Linked DNA regions of Aromatoleum petrolei. Each later gene encodes a partner of the first gene's protein in a complex. Links are inferred from orthologs where the notes say so. Each region holds a gene or a part of one and is shown on either strand. Other genes may lie near its edges. The genes, in order: accD and accC.

Evidence for each region.
Region 2: the proteins of accD (region 1) and accC are in contact, whole or in part, in a solved structure (PDB 8UXZ), measured with the Escherichia coli proteins. The link is inferred for Aromatoleum petrolei from one-to-one orthologs.

What each region holds. Positions count from the first base shown.
Region 1 is NZ_CP059560.1:4,007,852-4,018,052, reverse strand. What follows is about bases 1-2,959. They hold accD (acetyl-CoA carboxylase, carboxyltransferase subunit beta), read right to left. Parts: upstream 1,936-2,959; coding sequence 1,066-1,935; downstream 1-1,065. Other genes in these bases: trpB (tryptophan synthase subunit beta), read right to left, coding at 2,786-2,959; trpA (tryptophan synthase subunit alpha), read right to left, coding at 1,932-2,747; folC (bifunctional tetrahydrofolate synthase/dihydrofolate synthase), read right to left, coding at 1-1,050. Outside these bases: more of trpB, read right to left, coding at 2,960-3,997; ToN1_RS18320 (phosphoribosylanthranilate isomerase), read right to left, coding at 3,984-4,607; tRNA pseudouridine(38-40) synthase TruA, read right to left, coding at 4,608-5,402; ToN1_RS18310 (CbiQ family ECF transporter T component), read right to left, coding at 5,399-6,004; ToN1_RS18305 (motility hub landmark protein FimV), read right to left, coding at 6,066-8,864; asd (aspartate-semialdehyde dehydrogenase), read right to left, coding at 9,101-10,201.
Region 2 is NZ_CP059560.1:1,834,257-1,845,489, reverse strand. The notes cover bases 8,058-10,905. They hold accC (acetyl-CoA carboxylase biotin carboxylase subunit), read right to left. Parts: upstream 10,239-10,905; coding sequence 8,877-10,238; downstream 8,058-8,876. Other genes in these bases: aroQ (type II 3-dehydroquinate dehydratase), read right to left, coding at 10,752-10,905; accB (acetyl-CoA carboxylase biotin carboxyl carrier protein), read right to left, coding at 10,249-10,698; prmA (50S ribosomal protein L11 methyltransferase), read right to left, coding at 8,058-8,857. Outside these bases: ToN1_RS08480 (polysaccharide biosynthesis protein), read left to right, coding at 1-1,827; ToN1_RS08475 (symmetrical bis(5'-nucleosyl)-tetraphosphatase), read left to right, coding at 1,979-2,776; ToN1_RS08470 (lysophospholipid acyltransferase family protein), read right to left, coding at 2,820-3,560; ToN1_RS08465 (GNAT family N-acetyltransferase), read right to left, coding at 3,656-4,414; ToN1_RS08460 (HIT family protein), read left to right, coding at 4,533-4,943; ToN1_RS08455 (carbohydrate kinase family protein), read left to right, coding at 4,998-5,933; ToN1_RS08450 (outer membrane lipoprotein), read left to right, coding at 5,927-6,403; ToN1_RS08445 (diacylglycerol kinase), read right to left, coding at 6,420-6,812; ToN1_RS08440 (zinc-ribbon and DUF3426 domain-containing protein), read right to left, coding at 6,831-7,949; more of prmA, read right to left, coding at 7,949-8,057; more of aroQ, read right to left, coding at 10,906-11,233. UniProt on the Escherichia coli protein: This protein is a component of the acetyl coenzyme A carboxylase complex; first, biotin carboxylase catalyzes the carboxylation of the carrier protein and then the transcarboxylase transfers the carboxyl group to form malonyl-CoA.

The DNA.
Region 1 (10,201 bases):
GTCGACGCGATCCTCGATCAGCCTCACGACCCCTTCAACATCTTTGTCCGCGAGCATTCCCAAGACCGCCCACGTCTCGGGGAAAAAGCCCATGTTCGACAGGTTTTCCGACAGTACGCCCGCAGCCTGCGGATTGTGCGCAACGTCAAGCACGACCGAAGGTTTTCCCGGCAGCACCTGGAAGCGCCCTGGCAGTTCCACGAGCATCAGCCCCTGGCGCACCGCCTGCATGGACACGGGAATCCGCTGCCTCAGGGTTTCCAGCGCCATCAGTACGGCCGACGCATTCAGAAGCTGGTTGGCGCCGCGCAGCGCAGGATAGGCAAGACCTCCCCGACGCACACCACCCTTACTCCACCACGCCCACTGCGTGCGGTCACCGCTGTGTCCGAAATCTTGGCCAACGAGCTTCAGTTCGGCACCGATCGCGCGTGCATGATCGACCAGCGTGGCCGGGGCCATCGGATCGGCACAAATCGCCGGACGTCCGGCGCGGAAAATTCCTGCCTTCTCCAAGCCGATCTTCTCCCGCGTGTCGCCCAGCCAGTCCATGTGGTCCATCGCGATCCCCGTCACGATGGCACAATCGGGGTCGATCGCATTGACCGCATCAAGGCGCCCCCCCAGGCCGACCTCGAGGATGACTACATCGAGCGGCTCGCGGCAGAATACCCACCAGGCGGCGAGCGTACCCTGTTCGAAATACGTCAACGAGGTGTGTCCGCGCGCCTCCTCGACGGCACGAAAGGCATCCACCAGGATCCGGTCCTCAACCTCGCGCCCATCGATGCGCACGCGCTCGTTGTAACGCAGCAGATGAGGCGAGGTGTAGCAGCCAACACGATATCCGGCAGCGAGCAGGATCGCCTCGAGCATCGCGCAAGTCGAACCCTTGCCGTTGGTACCGCCAACGGTGATCACCACAGCGTCGCTGCGCACGCCGAGCGCGTCGCGCACACGGGAGACGCGCTCCAGGCCAAGCTGAATCTGGGTGGCATGGCGGCTTTCGAGCAACTCGAGGCAGCCGCTCAGGGAGTCGGGAAATTGCATGAAGGGAGACGGCAGTCAGACGCCGATTGCTGGCTGGCGGGTCAACAGGGTCAGAAGTTCGGCGACCTTCGAGCGCATCTCGCGCCGATCGACGATCATGTCGATCGCACCTTTTTCGAGTAGGAATTCCGAACGCTGGAAGCCTTCCGGCAGGGTTTCCCGCACGGTCTGCTCGATGACACGCGGGCCGGCAAAACCGATCAGCGCGCCGGGTTCGGCGATCACCACGTCCCCCATGAAGGCGAAGCTCGCCGACACACCGCCCATCGTGGGGTCGGTGAGAATCGTGAGAAATGGCAGCTTGCGCTCGGCAAGTTGCGTGATCGCGGCCGTCGTCTTTGCCATCTGCATGAGCGAAAAGAGACCTTCCTGCATGCGCGCACCGCCGGTGGCGGTAATGCAGATGAAGGGCAGTCGCTGCTCGAGGGCCGCCTTCGCACCACGCACAAAACGCTCACCGACCACGGAGCCCATCGATCCTCCGAGAAACTCGAATTCGAAGCAGGCCACCACGACCGGCACCGTCAGGATGGCCCCCTGCATCACGACCATAGCATCGGCCTCACCGGTATCGTCATTGGCGGCCGACAAGCGCTCGGTGTAGCGCCGCGAATCCTTGAACTTTAGCGAATCGACCGGCACGACCTCATTGCCGATCTCGAAGCGCCCTTCCGCATCGAGCAGCATATCGAGCCGGGCGCGCGCACGCAGGCGCTGATGGTGGCCGCACTTCGGACACACGCTCTGGTTGCTTTCGAGATCTGATCGATAAAGCACAGCCTCACAGGCCGAACACTTACTCCAAAGACCCTCCGGAATTGATTTGCGCGCAGCGCTCTCGGCGCGCTTGATCTTGGGCGGCAGCAGCTTCTGAAGCCAACTCATCGCGGAGCTCCTTGGATCTGGTCGAGCGCGGCACGCACGCCCGCAACGAAGTTCTTTACCCGGGCTACCGCCTGATCGAGCGGACTGTTTTCGATTTCCTCGATGATGCGACTGCCGATCACGACCGCGTCAGCCACTTCGCCGATGCGACGAGCCGATTCGGCATCGCGGATTCCGAAACCGACGCCAACCGGCATGCCGACGCCTTCCCGGATCTGCGGCATGCGTGCGGCGACATCATTGAAATCGAGCGCCCCCGACCCAGTCACACCTTTGAGCGAGACGTAGTAGATGTAGCCGCTGCCGATTGTTGCGACCTCGCGGATGCGCTGTTCGGTGGAAGTCGGCGCGAGAAGGAAGATCGGATCGATGTCGGCCGCCTTGAGCGTGCGTGCAAACACCGCGCACTCCTCCGGTGGGTAGTCGACGACAAGAACACCGTCCACACCGGCAGCAGCGGCTGCGGCGACGAAACGCTCGACGCCCATGGCCTCGATCGGATTCGCATAGCCCATGAGAACGACCGGAGTACTGCCGTTCGTCGCGCGAAACTCGCTTACCAGTGCAAGGACCTTGCGCAGGCTCATTCCATTGATGAGTGCACGCTCGGACGCGCGCTGGATCGTCGGACCGTCGGCCATCGGATCGGAAAACGGAACACCCAGTTCGATGATATCCGCTCCGCCTTCGACGAGCGCATGCATCAGCGGCACGGTGAGTTCAGGAGCGGGGTCGCCCGCGGTGATGAAGGGGATCAGAGCCCGCCGCCCGGAGGCCTGCAGGCTCTGAAAAACTGACTGGATTCTGGACATAAGCGGTATCGGGATGCGCGGGCCGAAGACCCGCGAAGTCAGAACTGGATGCCGGACTTTTCGGCGACGGTGTGCATATCCTTGTCGCCGCGACCGGAAAGGTTGACCAGCAGGATCTTGTCGCGCGGCAGGGTCGGCGCAAGTTTCATGGCATAGGCAATGGCGTGGGACGACTCGAGCGCGGGGATAATGCCTTCGAGGTGGCACAGATCGTGGAACGCGGCCAACGCCTCCTCGTCGGTGACACCGACGTACTCCGCCCGATCGCTGTCCTTGAGCCAGGCATGCTCCGGCCCGACTCCGGGATAGTCGAGCCCCGCCGAGATCGAGTGCGTCTCGATGATCTGGCCGTCCTCGCTCTGCAGCAGGTAGGTACGGTTCCCGTGCAGCACGCCGGGGGTCCCGCCGGTAAGACTGGCCGAGTGACGCCCGGAGTCCAGCCCCTCGCCGTAGGCCTCGACGCCGATCAGCCTGACTCCGGGAACACCGATATAGGGGTAGAAGATACCCATCGCATTCGAGCCGCCGCCGACGCAGGCGACCACATAATCGGGCTGACGTCCGGTCATTTCGGGCATCTGTACGAGACATTCCGTACCAATAACCGCCTGGAAGTCGCGCACCATCATCGGATAGGGATGCGGACCGGCAACCGTGCCAATGATGTAGAAGGTATTGTGGATGTTCGTGACCCAGTCGCGCATTGCTTCGTTGAGCGCGTCTTTCAAAGTTCTGGAGCCTGACTCGACCGGAACAACCTTCGCTCCCAGGAGCTTCATGCGGTACACGTTGGCCGCCTGGCGCTTCACATCCTCGGCACCCATGTAAACAACGCAGTCCATGCCGTAGCGTGCGGCCACGGTCGCAGTAGCGACCCCGTGCTGACCAGCACCGGTTTCGGCGATCACACGCGGCTTTCCCATGTAGCGCGCAACAAGTGCTTGCCCGATGCAGTTGTTCACCTTGTGCGCGCCGGTGTGGTTCAGATCCTCTCGTTTGAAATAGATCTGCGCACCGCCGAGTGAATCGGACATGCGTTTTGCATGGTAGATCGGGCTCGGCCGACCGACGTAGTGCTTGAGCTCGTATTCGAACTCGGCCATGAAGGCCGGGTTGTTCCGGCATGCCTCGTAGGCCGCATTGAGTTCGTCCAGCGCCGGAATCAGCGTCTCGGCAACGAAGACACCACCGTAAGGCCCGAAATGGCCGCGCGCATCAGGAAACCGGTATGGCTTGTCAGCCGTCTGCATTGCGTACTCCAGCAACGAACGCGGCAATCCGTGCCGCATCCTTGATACCCTTTCCCGACTCCACACCGCTGGACACATCGACAGCCCACGGCCTTATGCGGCGGACTGCCTCGGCTACGTTGCCGGGGTCCAGTCCACCGGAAAGGATCAGCGGCCGCCCGAGGCGCTCGGGAATCAGGGACCAATCGAAAACCTTGCCGCCACCACCGTAGCCGTCGACAAACGCGTCGAGCAGCAATCCGGCAGCAGACGGGTGGGAAGCGGAGAATTCTACCAGATCGACCCCGGGGCGCACTCGCGCAGCCTTGATCCAGGGACGGCCGAACGCCGCACATTGAGCTTCGCTCTCATCACCGTGAAACTGCAGGAGCTGCAAGGGCACCTGAGCAAGCGCCTGGAGCACGTAAGCAGCATCGGCGTTGACGAAAAGTCCCACTGTCGTGACGAAAGGCGGCACCAGCGCCGCCAGCTCCGCCGCGCGCTCGAATGCGACGAAACGCGGGCTGGGGGGATAGAACACCAGTCCGATCGCATCCGCGCCAGCCTCGACGGCGGCATGCACATCTTCGGCGCGGGTCAGGCCGCAGATCTTGATTCGGGTTCTGGACACTCAGACGAAGGGGATACGCGGGAGAGCGATGATACGCCCTTCATCCGGCAACGGCCAGTGCGAAGGGTATTCGACGCCGGCGAGATACAGTCCGTCGGGGGTAAAGGTCATCGCGGCCCGGCTCCGGTCGCACGACTGCAATACGTCCGCCATCCATTCCGGGGGGAAATGGCCCTTGCCGACATACAGGAGCGAGCCGACAAGGTTGCGCACCATGTGGTGCAAGAAAGCATTCGCCCAGAAATCGAAGACGATGTAGTCCCCGTCGCGCTTGACCTGTGCTTCGTGCATGAGCTTGATCGGCGACTTCGCTTGGCATCCGGCCGCACGGAAGGCCGAAAAGTCGTGCCAACCGATGAGGGAACGAGCCGCCTCGACCATCGCGGATTCATCAAGCAGGGGGTGAAACCACCCCACACGCCCCGCCAGGAGCGCCGGGCGCACGGGCGAGTTGTAGAGGATGTATCGATACCGGCGCGAAACGGCGCAGAAGCGCGCGTGAAAATCCTCGCCGACCTCCACCGCCCAACGCACCGACACGGGCCCCTTCAGCCGCGCATTCGTGCCCCGTACCCAACTGTACGGTTCCCGTGCGGCCGGCGTGTCGAAGTGCACCACCTGCGCAGTCGCATGAACACCGGCATCGGTCCGCCCGGCACAGTGGAGCCGCACCGGATGGCCGGCCATCCCTGAAAGGGCCGCCTCGAGATGATCCTGCACAGTCCGCCCGTGCGACTGGCTCTGCCAGCCCTGAAACGAGTCCCCAGCATATTCGACACCAAGCGCTATTCTCATCGTGCGACTCCGAACCACAGCACTGCCACGACGAGGATCGCGAGCAGGAGTGTCCATTCCCGCCGCGTCAATCGTTCACGTGCCAACACGATTTTCTCGGTACCGTCATCATCGGAACCATCGTTGGTCAGCCACTCGCGCCACTCGGAGGGCCGCCCCGACTCGACAAAGTGCAGAACGAGCATGAGGCGCACTGCAAGGCGCTGGGTGGGGAGCCCTATCCGTCCGAATGGGCTCAACAGCGCGTTCAGTCCGCTAACCAGACGCGAGACAGGAAGCCCCTCCATCAGCACGGCCACGCACAGCACGACCCCAATCAATCGCCCCACGTGTTCGGCAGCCAATATCACCCCTTCGCGGCTCGGACTGAGCTCAGGAATTCCGGGAAAAAGTGCCTCACCTGGCGTGAATCCGGCAAACAGAACGAGAATGGCAAGGATCAGGAAGCGCACGCGTCGCAGCAGCTTGAGGCTGCGCAACGGGGCAAGCCACCAGCCAGCAAGCGCACACAACAGGAGCGCCGCCCCCAAAACCTGCGGTGGCAACAGCTGCAGGACGACGACAGACGCCATCCACAATGCGATCAGAAATCCGGAATGCATAAAAATGAACAGGCCGCCTTACGGCGGCCCCACAAAATTCGCGGCGACGCGAATTCGGCCTTCAGCCGAGTCGCTGAGCCAGAAGCGCAGCTGCCTCCCGCTGTTCAGCCGAACCCTCGCGCAACACCTCCTCGATAAGCTCCCGCGCCCCTTCGGTGTCACCCATTTCCTCATAGGCGCGGGCAAGCTCAAGCTTCGTGTTGACCTCTTCGATAACGTCCGCACCGGGAGCGAGACCGCCAGCCGACGCTGCAGCGTCGCTGCCATCATCGGCCGTTCCGTCCGAGGAAGCCAGGGAGGCTGCCTCAAGATTCAGGTCAATACCCGTAAGATCGAGCGCAGGAGGAATCGCCGACGGCTGGTTCACTCCGCCATCAAGGTTGAAGTCGAAATCCAGCAAACTGCTGTCGAAAGAGGTTTTTTCCAGATCTTCCGCTACAGCGGGGCCGCTCATTGCAGGCGCGCCATCCGGGGAGATCATGGTCTGATCGAGGCTAACCTCGCCACCTGCCGGCGGCGCCGCGACATCCAGTTCCGGAGCCAGATCGAATTCGAGTGCCTGGTCCGCTGCGGCGAAATCCATCCCCTGACCGATCACAGTGGCGAGCATCGGGTCGGGGTCGGCTGCGGCCACCCCCTTCTCGGACGCCTGCTCGACAATTCCGCCGACATCGAGATCGAAGGAGGGCGCATCCTCGACTGCGTGCGGCGCTTCAATGGACGGAGCAGCCTCGAGCTGCGGCATCGGCGTTTCTACTGCCGCGTCAGCGCTTCCAAGATCCAGTCCGGCATCGAGATCGAAGTCGAGTGCCCCCGCATCCACCTCCGGCAAGGCTTCGATGCCTGCATCGCCCGGGATCTCGGTCAGCACGGGCCCATGCGCTGCCGGCGTTTGTGCTGCGAACGATGCTGCAGGACCTGCTGCTGAATCGGCAACCCCTACAGCCGCGCTCGCAAGACCGCCCACGCCCAATGCGCCGGTGACGAGCCCGGTGGTCGGAGTCCCTCCCCCGGCCGAAGCACGATACAGCGGATTATCGGGATCGAGGCGGCGCCCCATCTCGGCAGCCTTGTCCCAATCTCCCCCATCTCCCCCGGTCCGCGAGTAGAGATCCGTCGCAGTATTTTCGAACGCCTTGAGGTTCTTGCGTTGGGCGTAAATCTCCAGCAGCTTGACGTAGATCGCCATCCTCGACCCGTCGGATTTCAGTGCGTCGAGAAGGATCTCTTCGGCTTGCGCGTCGCGCCCGTAGGCCATGTATACGTCTGCTTCGGCGACAGGATCGACGCCCTCGTCAGTGTCGATCGCCGACAGTCCGGACTGGCTGAAATCGGTATGCAGTACGCTGCTCTCGCCCGTATTGACGCTCTGCCCGCCGGTTGCCCCGAATACCGAATTTGTCGGCAGAGGGAATTCGCTCGCTACGGATTCGCCTCCATGCTCCGTATCCTGCTTGCGACGCTGACGCGCCTTGATGCCGGCGTAGGCCAGGAGGAGCGCGAGAATCCCCCCGCCTCCGGCAAGTACCGCAGGATCGCCAAGCAGCCCCTGGACGAAGCCCGGCTCCTCGACCGGCTCAGGTGCGAGAGCCTGCGCCGGGACGGGTGCCGGCTTGGGAGTCGCCACCGGAGCGGGCGCTTCCTCCTTGGCCGGCGCAGCCTGCTGCGGCTCGACGGCCGGCGGCTGTTGCGGCGGCTCAGCGGGCGCGGAGGCCGGGGCCGACGGCGCCGCGCTGGCCTGCTGCTGCAACTGCGCCATGCTCTCGCTGCGCAGGCTCAGCAACTCCTGCATCTGTTTGACACTGGCCTCCAGGGCGGCGACTCGCTGGTTCGCCTCCTGCAGCGCCTTGTCGCGCGCAACGAGTTCTTCCTCAAGCGCCTGAAGGCGGGCGAGACGGGCGTCGTCGGCGCCTTTCGCGGCACCTTGCTCAGATGGTGCGCCGGAAACCTTGACCTGATCGCCCGCAGCCGGCCGCGCCGGCTCATCCACCTTCGGCACGATCGTACCTGCGTCGCTGCGCGACGGAGCCGATTCCGGCGCCGCCGGCCGTGCGGCGACTGCTCCGGCGAGCTTCCTGCGATAGGCGGAAAAATCGGCGGACTGCGCCTGGACTTCACGACGCGCCTGGACGGGATCGATCTCGCGAACGCGTGCATCGGACGGAACCGTCACGATCGAGCCGGTGCGCAGACGATTGATGTTGTTTCCTTCGAACGCATCGGGGTTTTCGCGAAACAGGGCTATCAGCATCTGATCGAGGCTGGCGCCCTCGGGTCGGTTCGCCTCGGCGATCCGGTGCAGCGTGTCGCCCTTCTTGATCTCATGGCGCCCGCCACCGGCCGCCTGGGCAGCCGCCGGCGCCAGGCTCGTCGCAGGCACCTTGCGTTGCGACGACGCGGCAGGAACCCCAAGCGCTTCAGCAACCGGAGCCGCCCCGCGCCCTGCGGCTGGTACCGCAGGCCCCGCAGGCACGGGGTCAAGCAGGAAGGTGTATTCGCGCATCAGCCGACCCGAGGCCCAAGTCAGCTCGATCAGGAGGTCGACAAAGGGGTCGTTGAATGGCCTGTCGCTGGTGATCTTGACAACCGAGCGACTGCCTCTGCGCTCGACTGCGAAGCGAAGCCCGGAAATTGCAGCGGTATATTGAAGGCTTGCTTGACGGAAGGCTTCTGGGGGAGCAACGCGCGCCGAAAGCGATTGCAGTTCCTCATTGCTCGCATTCAGCTCGACCTCTGCCTTGAGCGGCTGTCCGATACCGCTGAAAACATGGATCGAACCGAGTCCTGCGGCATTGCTGCCAAGGGGGAGCATGGCGATCGCCGTCGCGATCAGGGAGGCCTTGATCGATGTTTTCATCATTGTCTTATCATCCGCACCCTAGTCTGGGTACCAAACTGCGTGGAATATGGACGTCGCGGACGCAGCCGGGCATCCGTCATGCCCCGGCAATCTAACATTTTGTTTAAGTCTTGGCAGCAATTCTTTAATTGCGAAGACTATTTTCCACGGCGCGAAAACCGCCATTCTGCCTTGAGGACTAAGGCATAGGACAACGGAAACGGCGTGACGACCGCCGTTTCCTCATGTCATGACAATCAACGATCGAGAACGATGCGCAGCATGCGACGCAGGGGTTCGGCGGCCCCCCACAGCAGCTGGTCGCCGACGGTGAAGGCACCGAGGTATTCCGGCCCCATCGCCATCTTGTGCAGACGCCCGACAGGAACGGCAAGGGTGCCAGTGACGGCCGCCGGGGTCAGTTCGCGCTCGGAGATCTCGCGCATGTTCGGCACGACCTTCACCCAGTCATTTGCCTTTGCGATGATGTCGCTGACCTCATCGAGCGGCACGTCCTTGCGCAGCTTGATCGTGAGCCCCTGCGAGTGGCAGCGCATCGCGCCAATGCGCACGCACAGGCCATCGATGGGGATGCTGCCCGGGCTGCGGAACGCGGGGCGGCCCAGGATCTTGTTGCACTCGGCGCCACCCTTCCATTCTTCCTTCGACTGTCCGTTATCGACGGGCACGTCGATCCACGGGATCAGGCTGCCGGCGAGTGCGGCGCCGCGGAAGTTTTTCACCGGAAAATCGGCCGAGCGCATGGTCGCAGCGACTTTGCGGTCGATGTCGAGGATCGCCGACGCGGGATCGGCCAACTCCGCCTTCACGGCGTCGTGCAGCGCACCCATCTGGGCGAGCAGCTCGCGCATGTTCTGTGCGCCAGCGCCGGAAGCGGCCTGGTAGGTCATCGCAGAGACCCACTCGACGAGGTCGTGCTTGAAGAGGCCGCCGAGGCCCATCAGCATCAGGGAGACGGTGCAGTTACCGCCGATCCAGTCACGACCGCCCTTGACGAGCGAATCCTTGATCACGTTCATGTTGACCGGATCCAGGATGATCACCGCATTGTCTTCCATGCGCAGCGCGCTCGCGGCGTCGATCCAGTGCCCCTTCCAGCCCGCTGCGCGCAACTGCGGATAGACGGCCTTGGTGTAGTCGCCGCCCTGGCAGGTAATCACGATGTCCATCTGCTTGAGCATGTCGATGTTCGACGCGTCCTGCAGCGGCAGCGCCGCTTCCTTGCCACCGAAGGCAGGCGCCTTGCCACCCGCCGCGGACGTCGAGAAATACACCGGCTCGATGTGGGCGAAGTCGCCCTCCTCGACCATGCGCTGCATCAGCACGGAACCGACCAT
Region 2 (11,233 bases), 2.2 Mb from region 1 along the record:
TGGGTCGGTGGGCTCCTGATCCGCTTTAACTTCGAGTGGCCTGCGGAATACGAACAGCCATTACTTCTGGGGCTTGGGGTTTTGGTGGCGACGCAGGCTGTGGCGTGTCGTTGGGCCGGGCTGTACCGCGGAATGTGGGTGTTCGCGAGCCTGCCTGATCTGAAGCGGGTGCTGACGGCGGTCGCGTTGTCTGCGCTGGTGCTGGTGGTGCTTGTTGCGCTCGACCGCGGCAATCCTGGGATTCCCCGCTCGCTGATGCTCGTGTATCCGGTCCTGTTGCTTGTGGTGATGGGAGGTGGCCGGGCCGCATGGCGTATGTGGAAGGAGCATCATCTGTACGGCGGGCTGATCGCACAGGGGAAGCCCGTGGTCGTGGTCGGAGCGGGGGCCGGAGGCCTGATGCTTGTCCGCGCGCTTGAGCGTAGCGCCGATTGGCGCGTGGTCGCGCTGGTTGATGACGACCGTTCCAAGTGGGGACTGGAGCTTTGTGGTCATTCCGTGGCTGGGTCGGTCGACGAACTTCCTGATGTTCTCGCCGATCACCGGGCGAAGCATGTGATTCTCGCAATGCCCTCGGCAGCCAGCGATGTCCTGCGCCGTGCGACGGATCTTGCCGTCCGTGCTGGTGCCCACGTCTTTACCGTTCCGGGCCTCGAGGATCTGATGAGTGGGCGGGTTGCGATCAACGCCATGCGGCCGGTTGCGATCGAGGATCTGCTTGGGCGCGCACCCGTGCGTATCGATGCTGCGCACGTCCAGGCGATGCTCACCGGCAAGACGGTACTGGTGACGGGAGCAGGGGGCTCGATCGGGAGTGAATTGTGCCGACAGTTGGCGCGTTTTGCTCCGGCGCGGTTGGTGTTGTTCGAAGCGAGTGAGTTTGCCCTATACACGATCGAGCAGTGGTTCACGCTGCATCGGCCGGAGGTCGAGATCGTTTGCTTGGCGGGTGACGTTAAGGATACGGCGCGGCTTGATGAGCTATTTGCAGCCTGGCGCCCACATGCAGTCTTCCACGCGGCGGCCTACAAGCACGTACCGCTAATGGAAGTTCGCAATGCTTGGCAGGCAGTGCGCAATAACGTACTTGGAACCCTGCGGGTGGCTGAGCATGCGCAGCGTTATGGCGCTGAACGTTTTGTGCTGATCTCGACCGACAAGGCGGTGAACCCGACGAATGTGATGGGGGCGACGAAGCGCCTTGCCGAGATGGCATGCGAGGCGCTGCATTCGCGGGGCGGAGTAACTCAGATCGAGATGGTGCGCTTCGGCAATGTGCTCGGCAGTACCGGGAGCGTGATTCCCAAGTTCCAGGAGCAGATCGCACGCGGTGGTCCGGTGACGGTGACGCACCCCGACATCAACCGCTACTTCATGTCTATCCCCGAGGCGGCCCAACTCGTGCTGCAAGCCGCGGCGATGGGGCAGGGGGGGGAGGTGTTCGTACTCGACATGGGCGAGCCGGTAAAAATCGTCGATCTCGCGCGCAACATGATCCGGTTGTCGGGTTACTCGGAAAACGACATCCGGATAGAGTTCTCGGGCCTTAGGCCTGGCGAGAAGTTGTATGAGGAATTACTCGCGGATTCTGAAGTGACACGCGAAACGCCACATCCGAAGTTGCGCATCGCGCGGTCGAGGTCGGTTGCGGCGAGCTTCCTGGCCGAGCTCAATGCGTGGCTCGCACAGCCCGGACCGGTGACCGATGACGACGTGCGCCGGGGGTTGTTGCGGTGGGTTCCGGAGTACGTCCCGATGGGAGGGCGTCCTTCCTTGCGCATCGTAGAGAGCGAGAGCAAATTGGCGCGCGCCGGCGACCGGGCGTAATTGCGGGCGCGACTTCGGCCGCGAACAGAGCCCCGTCACTTGACCGCATGCCGATTCGCGGCCGAAGCCGCCCCTACAAGATAGAATGCCAGGATCTCATTTGGGTTGTGGCGCCGCCGTTCCGTGATACCGGTGAAGCGCCAAGTATGCGATGGCGATTTACGCGGTAGGTGACATTCAGGGGTGTTACTCGGTGCTTCAGCGCCTGCTGGAGCGGATTGCATTCGACCCTGCTGTCGATCGCCTGTGGGTGGTCGGCGATATGGTGAACCGTGGACCGGAGTCGGTGCAGACGCTGCGCTTCCTGCGCGAACTGGGCGACGCTGCCACGGTCGTGCTGGGCAATCACGATCTTTACCTGCTGATGGTCGGTGCGGGCCACAAGCGGCTCGATGACGACGACACCTTGTTCCAGGTGCTGGAGGCACCCGATCGCGACGAACTGCTGGCGTGGGTGGCGAGCCGCCCCTTGGCGCATGTCGAGGGCGAGTTCGCAATGGTGCATGCGGGCATGCTCCCCGGCTGGACGATTTCGCGGGCGCTGCAGCTCGCGGTCGAAGTGGGCGAGGTGCTGGCGGGGCCGGCGGCGAACGATCTGCTGCTGCACCTGGGTGGCAACGAGCCAGAAACCTGGTCGGACGAATTCGTGGGCTGGGATCGCTATCGGGTGATCGTGAATGCGCTGACACGGATGCGTTTCTGTACGGCCGACGGTCGTATGGCGCTGCAGGCGAAGGGGCCGCCGATGAAGGCTCCCATCGGGACGATGCCGTGGTTTCAGGTTCCGGGACGGCGGAGCACTACTCATACCATCGTTTGCGGACACTGGTCGGCTTTGGGGTTTTACCGCACGCCCGGTCTCATCGCTCTCGATTCGGGCTGCGTGTGGGGCGGAAAACTCACCGCCGTGCGGCTCGAGGATGGTGCGGTGTTTCAGGTGCAGGCTTAGCCTGCGAGCAATCGCAGCAGCTCATTGTTGTGGCGCGGGGGCGTCAGGTGATCGTGGCTGGCTGCTCGAGCCCCGAGCCTTCGTCAGCCCCCGCTTGTTCGGGCTTACCCTCAGCGATGCCGGTGGCCCCCATGATCGCCTCGCGCGCGGCGTTCGCGAGTTCGCGACGGTGGACGCCCTGGCTGTCGAGCGACGCTCCCACGTGCAGTCCGGCGACGAGTCCTTGCGTGGCGATGATGTTCGCGATGCACTGTCCCAGAGTGAGATCGCCGTCGTAGGCGGCAGCGCGGGACGGAGAGCCGTCCGGGTGGTGATACGAGATCGCCATCGGCTGGATAGCGTGGCCCGATTCGATCGCCGGCTGCAGCAGGGCAGCGTGGAAGTGCAGGACATGGCTGCCGTCGGTGGTCGTGCCTTCGGGAAACAGTGCGACGTTGCGTCCTGCGTCGAGCAGGGCGCCGATCTCGGCGTTGACGATCTTTGCGTGGCCGCGGCTGCCGCGTCGCAGGAACACGGTCTCGTTCTTCGCGGCGAGCCAGCCTATGAGCGGCCAGGCGCGTACCTCGGCTTTGGAGACGAAGGCGGACGGCGCGATTGCGTTGATGACGAAGATGTCGAGCCACGAGATGTGGTTGGCGACGAGCATGCAGCTAGGCTGCACCGCTACACCCCTCGTTCGCAGTTCGATGCCGAGGATGGCAAGCAGGTGTTGCGACCAGCGCCCGCGCAGCTGGCGGTGTGTGGACTTCTCGGTCAGCGGATAGACCGTCAGGACCGTCAGCAAACCTTGGGCGATGTGCAGGGCGAGCCGCAGGTAGCGCCAGGACCGGACGATGCGTCCGGTCGTCGGTCGGGCGGCAGGGGGCGGGGCAGTGGGATTCAGTCTTTGCGTCCCATGAAGTGTTTGGCGTAACGGCCGTCCACCTTGGTCATCGGCATCAGGATGGGTAGGTCGGCGGTGTTGAAGTCGGGGTCCCATGCAGGTTCGCCGCAGATCCACGCGCCGGCGCGCAGGTATCCCTTGATCAGCGGCGGCGCTTCGCCCGGCAGGTCCGAGCGCAGGTGTTCGAGCGGCAGCGGACAGCGCGGGAACACGCGGTATTCGAGCGGCGAGGCGTGTTCTTCCTTGAGCCGATTGTACAGGCTCGCAGCGATGTGTCCGCCGTCGGCCATGCTGATGGAGGCGCAGCCGATCAGGTAGTCGTAGCCATTCTCCTGCATGTAGCGGGCGAGGCCGCCCCACAGGAGGGCGATGACGGCGCCGCTGCGATAGTCGGCGTCGATGCAGGAGCGGCCGATCTCCACGATGCGGCTGCGCAGGTGGTGCAGGCGGGTGAGATCGAATTCGTTTTCCGAGTAGTAGCCGCCGACCTTGCGCGCGGCGGCAGGCGAGAGGATGCGATAGGTGCCGACGATGCGCCCCGCGGACTCGTCGCGCACGATCAGGTGCTCGCAGTAGGGGTCGTAGATGTCGCGATCGACGCCCGGGGTGCGGCTCGGCAGGCGGGCGCCCATTTCGTCGGCGAAGACACGGTAGCGCAGTTTCTGGGCTTCGAGGATTTCGGTTTCGCAGCCGGCGAGCCCGACGTGCAGGTTGCGGGTGCGGCGTTCCGCGGTATGCGCCTGTTTCTGAAGCATGGCTTTCATCCTTGTTCTGGCGTGTGGCATGCATTGTTGAAATGCTGCGTTGCGGCGCCATGACGAGGACGTTACGATGGGGTGACGAAATCGGATTCCGTCCGTTTGGGGAGATTCAATGGAAAACTGTGTGTTCTGCCGTATCGTGAAAAGTGAACTGCCTGCTTCGAAGGTGTTCGAGGACGAGTCGACGCTGGTGTTCATGGATTTGCAGTCGGTGAATCCCGGGCACATGCTGGTGGCCGTGAAGCCGCATCGCGCGAATATCTACGAACTCGACGACGAGCTGGCCGGCGCAGCTTTCCGTACCGCGGCCCGCATGGCGCGTGCGGTGAAGTCGGTGTTCGGCTGCGAGGGCGTGACCTTGCTGCAGGCGAACGAGAAGGCCGGGGCCCAGACGGTGTTCCACTTCCACATCCACGTTGTGCCGCGCTGGGAGGGTGACGGGATGGGGCTGGCGTGGCCGGCGAAGAATCCCGCGCGCGAGGCCCTGGAGGAGGCGGCGGCAAAGCTCCGGGCGGCGCTGTAGGGGCGATGGCTCCGCACCCTATAATGGCGGAATTTTTCCGACCCGGGTTCCCGAATGTCCATCCTCGTCTGCGGCTCCATGGCTTACGACACGATCATGGTTTTTCATGATCGCTTCAAGCGCCACATCCTTCCTGAACAGATCCACATCCTGAATGTGTCCTTTCTCGTGCCCGACATGCGGCGCGAGTTCGGCGGATGCGCCGGCAACATCGCCTACAACCTGAAACTGCTGGGGGCCGATCCGCTGATCATGGCGACGGTGGGGGATGACGCCGAGCCGTATCGCCAGCGCCTGCAGCGCCTCGGGCTGCGCCAGGATCACGTGAGGCAGGTGCCGGAGAGCTTCACCGCGCAGGCCTTCATCACCACCGATCTCGACGACAACCAGATCACGGCTTTCCACCCCGGCGCGATGAACCACTCGCATCTCAACCGGGTGCAGGACGCGAACGGGGTGAGGCTCGGCATCGTGTCGCCGGACGGTCGCGACGGCATGCTCAACCATGTCGCGCAGTTCGCCGATGCGGGCGTTCCTTTCGTGTTCGATCCGGGCCAGGGCATGCCGCTCTTTTCGGGCGAGGAGTTGCTCCAGTGCTTGAACCAGGCCACCTATTGCACGGTCAATGATTACGAAGCGCGTCTGCTGTGCGAGCGTACCGGGCGTTCCCTGGAGCAGTTGGCGGAAAGTGTCGAGGCGCTGGTCGTGACGCTGGGGCCCGAGGGCTCGCGCATCTATGCGGAAGGACGGTGCGTCGAGATTCCCTGCGTGCCACCCGACGAAGTGGTTGACCCGACCGGTTGTGGCGATGCCTATCGGGCTGGTCTGCTGTACGGAATTGCAGAAGGTTACGATTGGACGCGGACTGGCCGCTTGGCGTCGTTGATGGGATCGATCAAGATCGCCAGTCGCGGGGGGCAGAATCATGCGCCGGATCGCGTGGCGATCGGCGCGCGTTATGCAAAGGCGTTTGGAGAGGCAATATGGTGAGGAGTACGAGGCAGCGTGCCGCTGTGGCGGTATTGGCGGTGACGGTGTTGGGGTTCGGACTGGGCGGTTGTGCGTCCGGACTGGGTGGTGAGACTTACTCGCGCGGCGAGGCGCGTCGGGCGATGACGGTGCAGTACGGCGTTGTCGAATCGGTTCGCTACGTGAAGCTCGAGGGAACCAAGACGCCGATCGGCGCGCTCGGCGGGGCGGCGGTCGGCGGCATCGCGGGCAGCGGCATCGGGGAAGGACGTGGTGCCGCGATCGCGACGGTGATCGGCGCGGTCGCCGGCGGCCTTGCGGGCTCCGCGATCGAGGAAGGCGCGACGCGCTCCCAGGGCGTCGAGGTCACCGTCCGGCTGGAGAACAATCAGCTCATGGCGGTCGTTCAGGACGACAAGGGCGAGGATTTCCGTGCCGGCGACTCGGTGCGCGTGGTGCGCGACGGCTCGACGACGCGCGTGACGCGCTGAGCGCCCCCGCAGGGGATCAGCCGAGCAGGACCAGTCCCCACACGCAGGCCAGATTGACGAGCGCGAGAAGGACGGCGGCGCTGCCGATGTCCTTCGCCCGCTTGGCGAGCAGGTGGTGTTCGAGGGAAACCCGGTCCACCGTCGCTTCGATCGCCGAGTTGATCAACTCCACGATCATCAGGAACAGGACGCTGCCAATGAGCAAGGCCTTGCCCGCACCGCTGACGGGCATGAACAGGGCGAGCGGGATGAGGACTGCGGCGAGGATGCATTCCTGACGGAAAGCGTCTTCGTGCTTGAAGGCCGCACGCAGTCCGTCGAGCGAGTAGCGCAGGGCGTTGAACAGTCGGGTGAGCCCGGTCTTGCCCTTGAACGGGCTTTCGTGATGCTCGCGGTGCGGCTGGGTCATGGAGGCGTCGCGTGAGGGTCAGGGGTAGAAGGCGTAGATCCGGTATCCGGTCGCGCCCAGTCCATCCGCGGCAAAGGGCAGCGTGACGGCAATGTCGCGTCCGGCGGCGAATCCCTGTGCGAGATCGGCGCCCGGGAACCATTCCTGCGGTGCAAGTGTGCGCCTTACGAGAGGACGGTCGCGCGCGTCGGTCAGCGTGAGTTCGAGGTGCGGCCAGGCCAGCGGATGGGGCGCGCGGTTGCGGATCGTCGCGTTCAGTACGAAGCGGGCGGCCTTGCCGGGCTCGGACTGCAGGTCGGAGGATTCGACGCTGATCAGGCCGGCAATGCGCGGCAGTTCAACGGTGCAGCCCAGGGCGTGGCACGCCTTCACCAGCGCGGGGCGCACGGACGGCCATTCTCGCGCGATATCGGCGCGGAATAGATACAGAAACTGTGCCGCGAGCATGCCGATCAGCAGCCCGATGGCAAGGCCCGTGAGGCCGCGGCGGGCAGGGGGCGTCGGCGGTGCGTAGTCGGCAAGCTCGTCCGCGGAATCCGTCCGTGTGTCGGTGGGCGCGGGCGGGGGGGGCTCTTCGGTGGCGAGATCTTCTTCAGGGCACAGGGGTGTCGGGATGCCCGGTTCGATCCGGTCCGGTGACGTGGAACTGCGCATCCCGTTGTCGGGAGCCGCTTCCCCCGCAGGTTCCGCTTCCTCCCCAAGCTCGGTATCGCGCCAGAACGGGCCCTGGGTGTGCAGGTCGGGCGCGCGGGCGGCTTCGTCGATCGGGCCCTCGGGTTCGGGCTCCGGCCTTTCAGGTTCGGTCGGAGCGGGCGTGTGTTCCTCGGGCTCCTGTCGCCGCTCGTTTGAGTCGCGCAGGGTCGCACGCTGCGGGACGAGCGCGTCGGGCAATTCGAAGTCGAGCTGGTCCGAGAGCGTGTCTGCCGCCTTGTCTTCCAGTACGAAGAAGCGATCGGAGCGGTCCGGTGCGGGTTCGGGCGACCTGGACGACGCAGGAGGGACGGTCTCCTCGATCAGGTTGTCCAGTGCGTCGAACGGCACCAGGCAGCTGCCGCAGCGCACCTGCCCGTGGTGTGCGCGCAACTGCTCGCTCCGCACCCGGAATACCGTGTGGCAGGCCGGGCAGCGGGCGAGCATCAGTCCTTGCCGGCCCCGGTGGCGGGCCGGGAGCCTTCCAGTCGCGCCCAGCCCTCGTGAGTTGCGCCGACGCGCAGTGCGATGAAGGGGGCGTAAGCGGCGATGACCTGATCGGTCTGGGTGTCGAGCACGCCTGACAGCGCGATGCGACCGCCGGGCGCCACGCGCGCAGACAGCAGCGGGGCGAGCACACACAGCGGGTTCGTCAGGATGTTGGCGACGACGACGTCGAACTGCGCGTCGAGCGTGTCGCGCGAATGTTGCAGGCGCATCGTCACAGCATTGCGCTCGGCATTGTCGCGCGCGGCTTCGAGGGCCTTGTCGTCGATGTCGATGCCCAGCACGTCGGCGGCACCCAGCTTCGCCGCAGCGATGCCGAGGATGCCCGAGCCGCAGCCGTAATCGAGCACGCTGGCGCCGGGCGCGACCGCATCGCACAGCCATTCGAGGCACAGGCGCGTGGTCGGGTGCGAACCGGTGCCGAAGGCCATGCCGGGGTCGAGCTCGATGTTTATCGCGTCCGGATTGGGCGCGGTATGCCAGGAAGGTACAATCCACATCTGGTCGGTGATGCGGATCGGGTCGAACTGGCTTTGCGTGAGCTGCACCCAGTTCTGTTCCGCGACTTCTTCCAGGGTGAAGGGCGGTACCGCGTCGAAACCTGCGTCGGCGGCCGCCTGTGCCAGGGCGACCGTGAGGTCGGCGTCGGCGCTGAACAGCGCGATCACGCGGCTATGGTCCCACAGGCCCACCGGGTGATGGCCCGGCTCGCCGAACTGCGGTTTTTCCGCCTCGGTGCCGGCGTCGGCGTCCTCGATGCTGATGGACAGCGCGCCGGCCTCCATCAGCGCCTCGGACAGAGCATCGGCCTTGTTCGCCTCGGCCTGCAGGGTCACGGAAATCCACATGCGCAGCGGCTCCGGCTAGTCAGCTCTTCTTGACTTCGTTGCGATCGGCCAGCTTGTGCTCCAGGTAGTGGATGCTGGTGCCGCCTTCGATGAAGCGCGCGTCGAGCATCAGTTCCTGGTGCAGCGGCACGTTCGTCTTGATGCCTTCGACGGCCATTTCCGACAGCGCGATGCGCATGCGGCGGATCGCCTGCTCGCGCGTGTCGCCGTAGGCGATCAGCTTGCCGATCATCGAGTCGTAGTGCGGCGGGATCGTGTAGCCGTTGTAGACGTGCGAGTCGACGCGGATGCCCGGGCCACCCGGTGTGTGCCAGTTGGTGATCTTGCCGGGGCAGGGGGTGAACTTGAACGGATCCTCGGCGTTGATCCGGCACTCGATCGAATGGCCGCGGAAGTGGATGTCCTTCTGGCCGAACCACAGCTTCTCGTTGGCCGCGATGCGGATCTGGGCCTGCACGATGTCGATGCCGGTGATCAGCTCGGTGACCGGGTGTTCGACCTGCACGCGCGTGTTCATCTCGATGAAGTAGAACTCGCCGTTTTCAAACAGGAACTCGAAGGTGCCGGCGCCGCGGTAGCCGATCTTGCGGCAGGCCTCGGCGCAGCGCTCGCCGACCTTGGCGATGGCCTTGCGGTCGATGCCGGGGGCGGGGGCTTCCTCGATGACCTTCTGGTGGCGGCGCTGCATCGAGCAGTCGCGCTCGCCCAGATACACGGCATTGCCGTGTTCGTCGGCGAGCACCTGAATCTCGACATGGCGCGGATTTTCGAGGAACTTCTCCATGTAAACGACGGGATTGCCGAACGCAGCCTGCGCCTCGGCACGGGTCGTTGCGACCGCGTTCAGCAGGGCCGCCTCGGTGTGCACCACGCGCATGCCGCGCCCGCCGCCGCCGCCGGCCGCCTTGATGATTACGGGGTAGCCGACGGCGCGCGCGATCTTGACGATTTCCTTCGATTCTTCCGGCAGTGCGCCGTCGGAGCCGGGCACGCAGGGTACACCGGCCGCTTTCATTGCATCCTTGGCGCTGACTTTGTCGCCCATCAGGCGGATCGTTTCCGCGCGCGGGCCGATGAAGGCAAAGCCGGATTGCTCCACGCGTTCGGCGAAGTCGGCATTCTCCGAGAGGAAGCCGTAGCCTGGGTGGATCGCCTCGGCGTCGGTGACTTCAGCCGCCGAGATGATGGCCGGGACGTTGAGATAGCTCTGTGCCGACGCGGCGGGGCCGATGCACACCGATTCGTCGGCGAGCTTCACGTACTTGGCTTCGGTGTCCGCGACCGAGTGAACGGCGACGGTGCGGATGCCGAGTTCGCGGCAGGCGCGAAGAACGCGAAGGGCAATCTCCCCCCGGTTTGCGATCAGGATTTTTTCGAACATGGCGTGCCGATCAGGCAATGACGAACAGCGGCTGGCCGTACTCGACCGGCTGGCCGTTCTCGACCAGGATCGCCTTGACCGTGCCGGTGAACTCCGACTCGATCTCGTTCATGAGCTTCATCGCCTCGATGATGCACAGCCGGTCGCCCGTGGCGACACTCTGGCCGATGTCGACCAGCGGTTTTGCGCCCGGTGCCGTTGCGCGGTAGAAGGTGCCGACCATCGGCGACTTGACGATGTTGCCCTCGGGCAGGGCATCGGCGACAGGCGCGACGACCACGTTGGTCGCAGGGGCGGCAGCGGGGGCCGCCATCGGTGCTGCGGCCAGATAGGCAGGTGCCGTGGGCGCGGCGATGTGCTTGGCGATGCGTACTTTTTCTTCGCCCTCGGTGACCTCCAGTTCGGAAATGCCCGATTCCTGGACGAGGTCGATCAGTTTCTTCAGCTTGCGCAGATCCATGCTGTTCTCCGGACTATGCGGCGCCCTGCGGGGCCGCCAGAGGGGTTTTGTGTTTAACTTTTCCGCAGTTGCGTGAGGGCGAATTCGAGTGCGGCCATGTAGCCGTATGCGCCCAGTCCGCAGATCACGCCGATGGCGCGATCGGAAAAATAGGAGTGATGCCGGAAGGGTTCCCGCGCGTGGATGTTCGACAGGTGCACTTCCACGTAGGGAATCGCCACCGCGGCCAGCGCATCGCGCAGGGCGACGCTGGTGTGCGTGTAGCCGGCCGGGTTGATGATGATGTAGTCCACCGCTTCCGCCGCCGCTGCCTGGATGCGGTCGATGAGCTGGCCTTCGTGATTGCTCTGGAAGGACTCGACGACGACCCCGGCGGCGCGGGCGCGCGCATCCATCGCGGAATGGATGTCGGCCAGCGTGGTGCGGCCGTAGACATCAGGTTCGCGAGTGCCGAGGAGGTTCAGGTTTGGGCCGTGCAGAACCAGAACGCGGGTCTGCGGAGGCGGCGGGGCCTCGGTGGCTTTGCTGCGTTTTG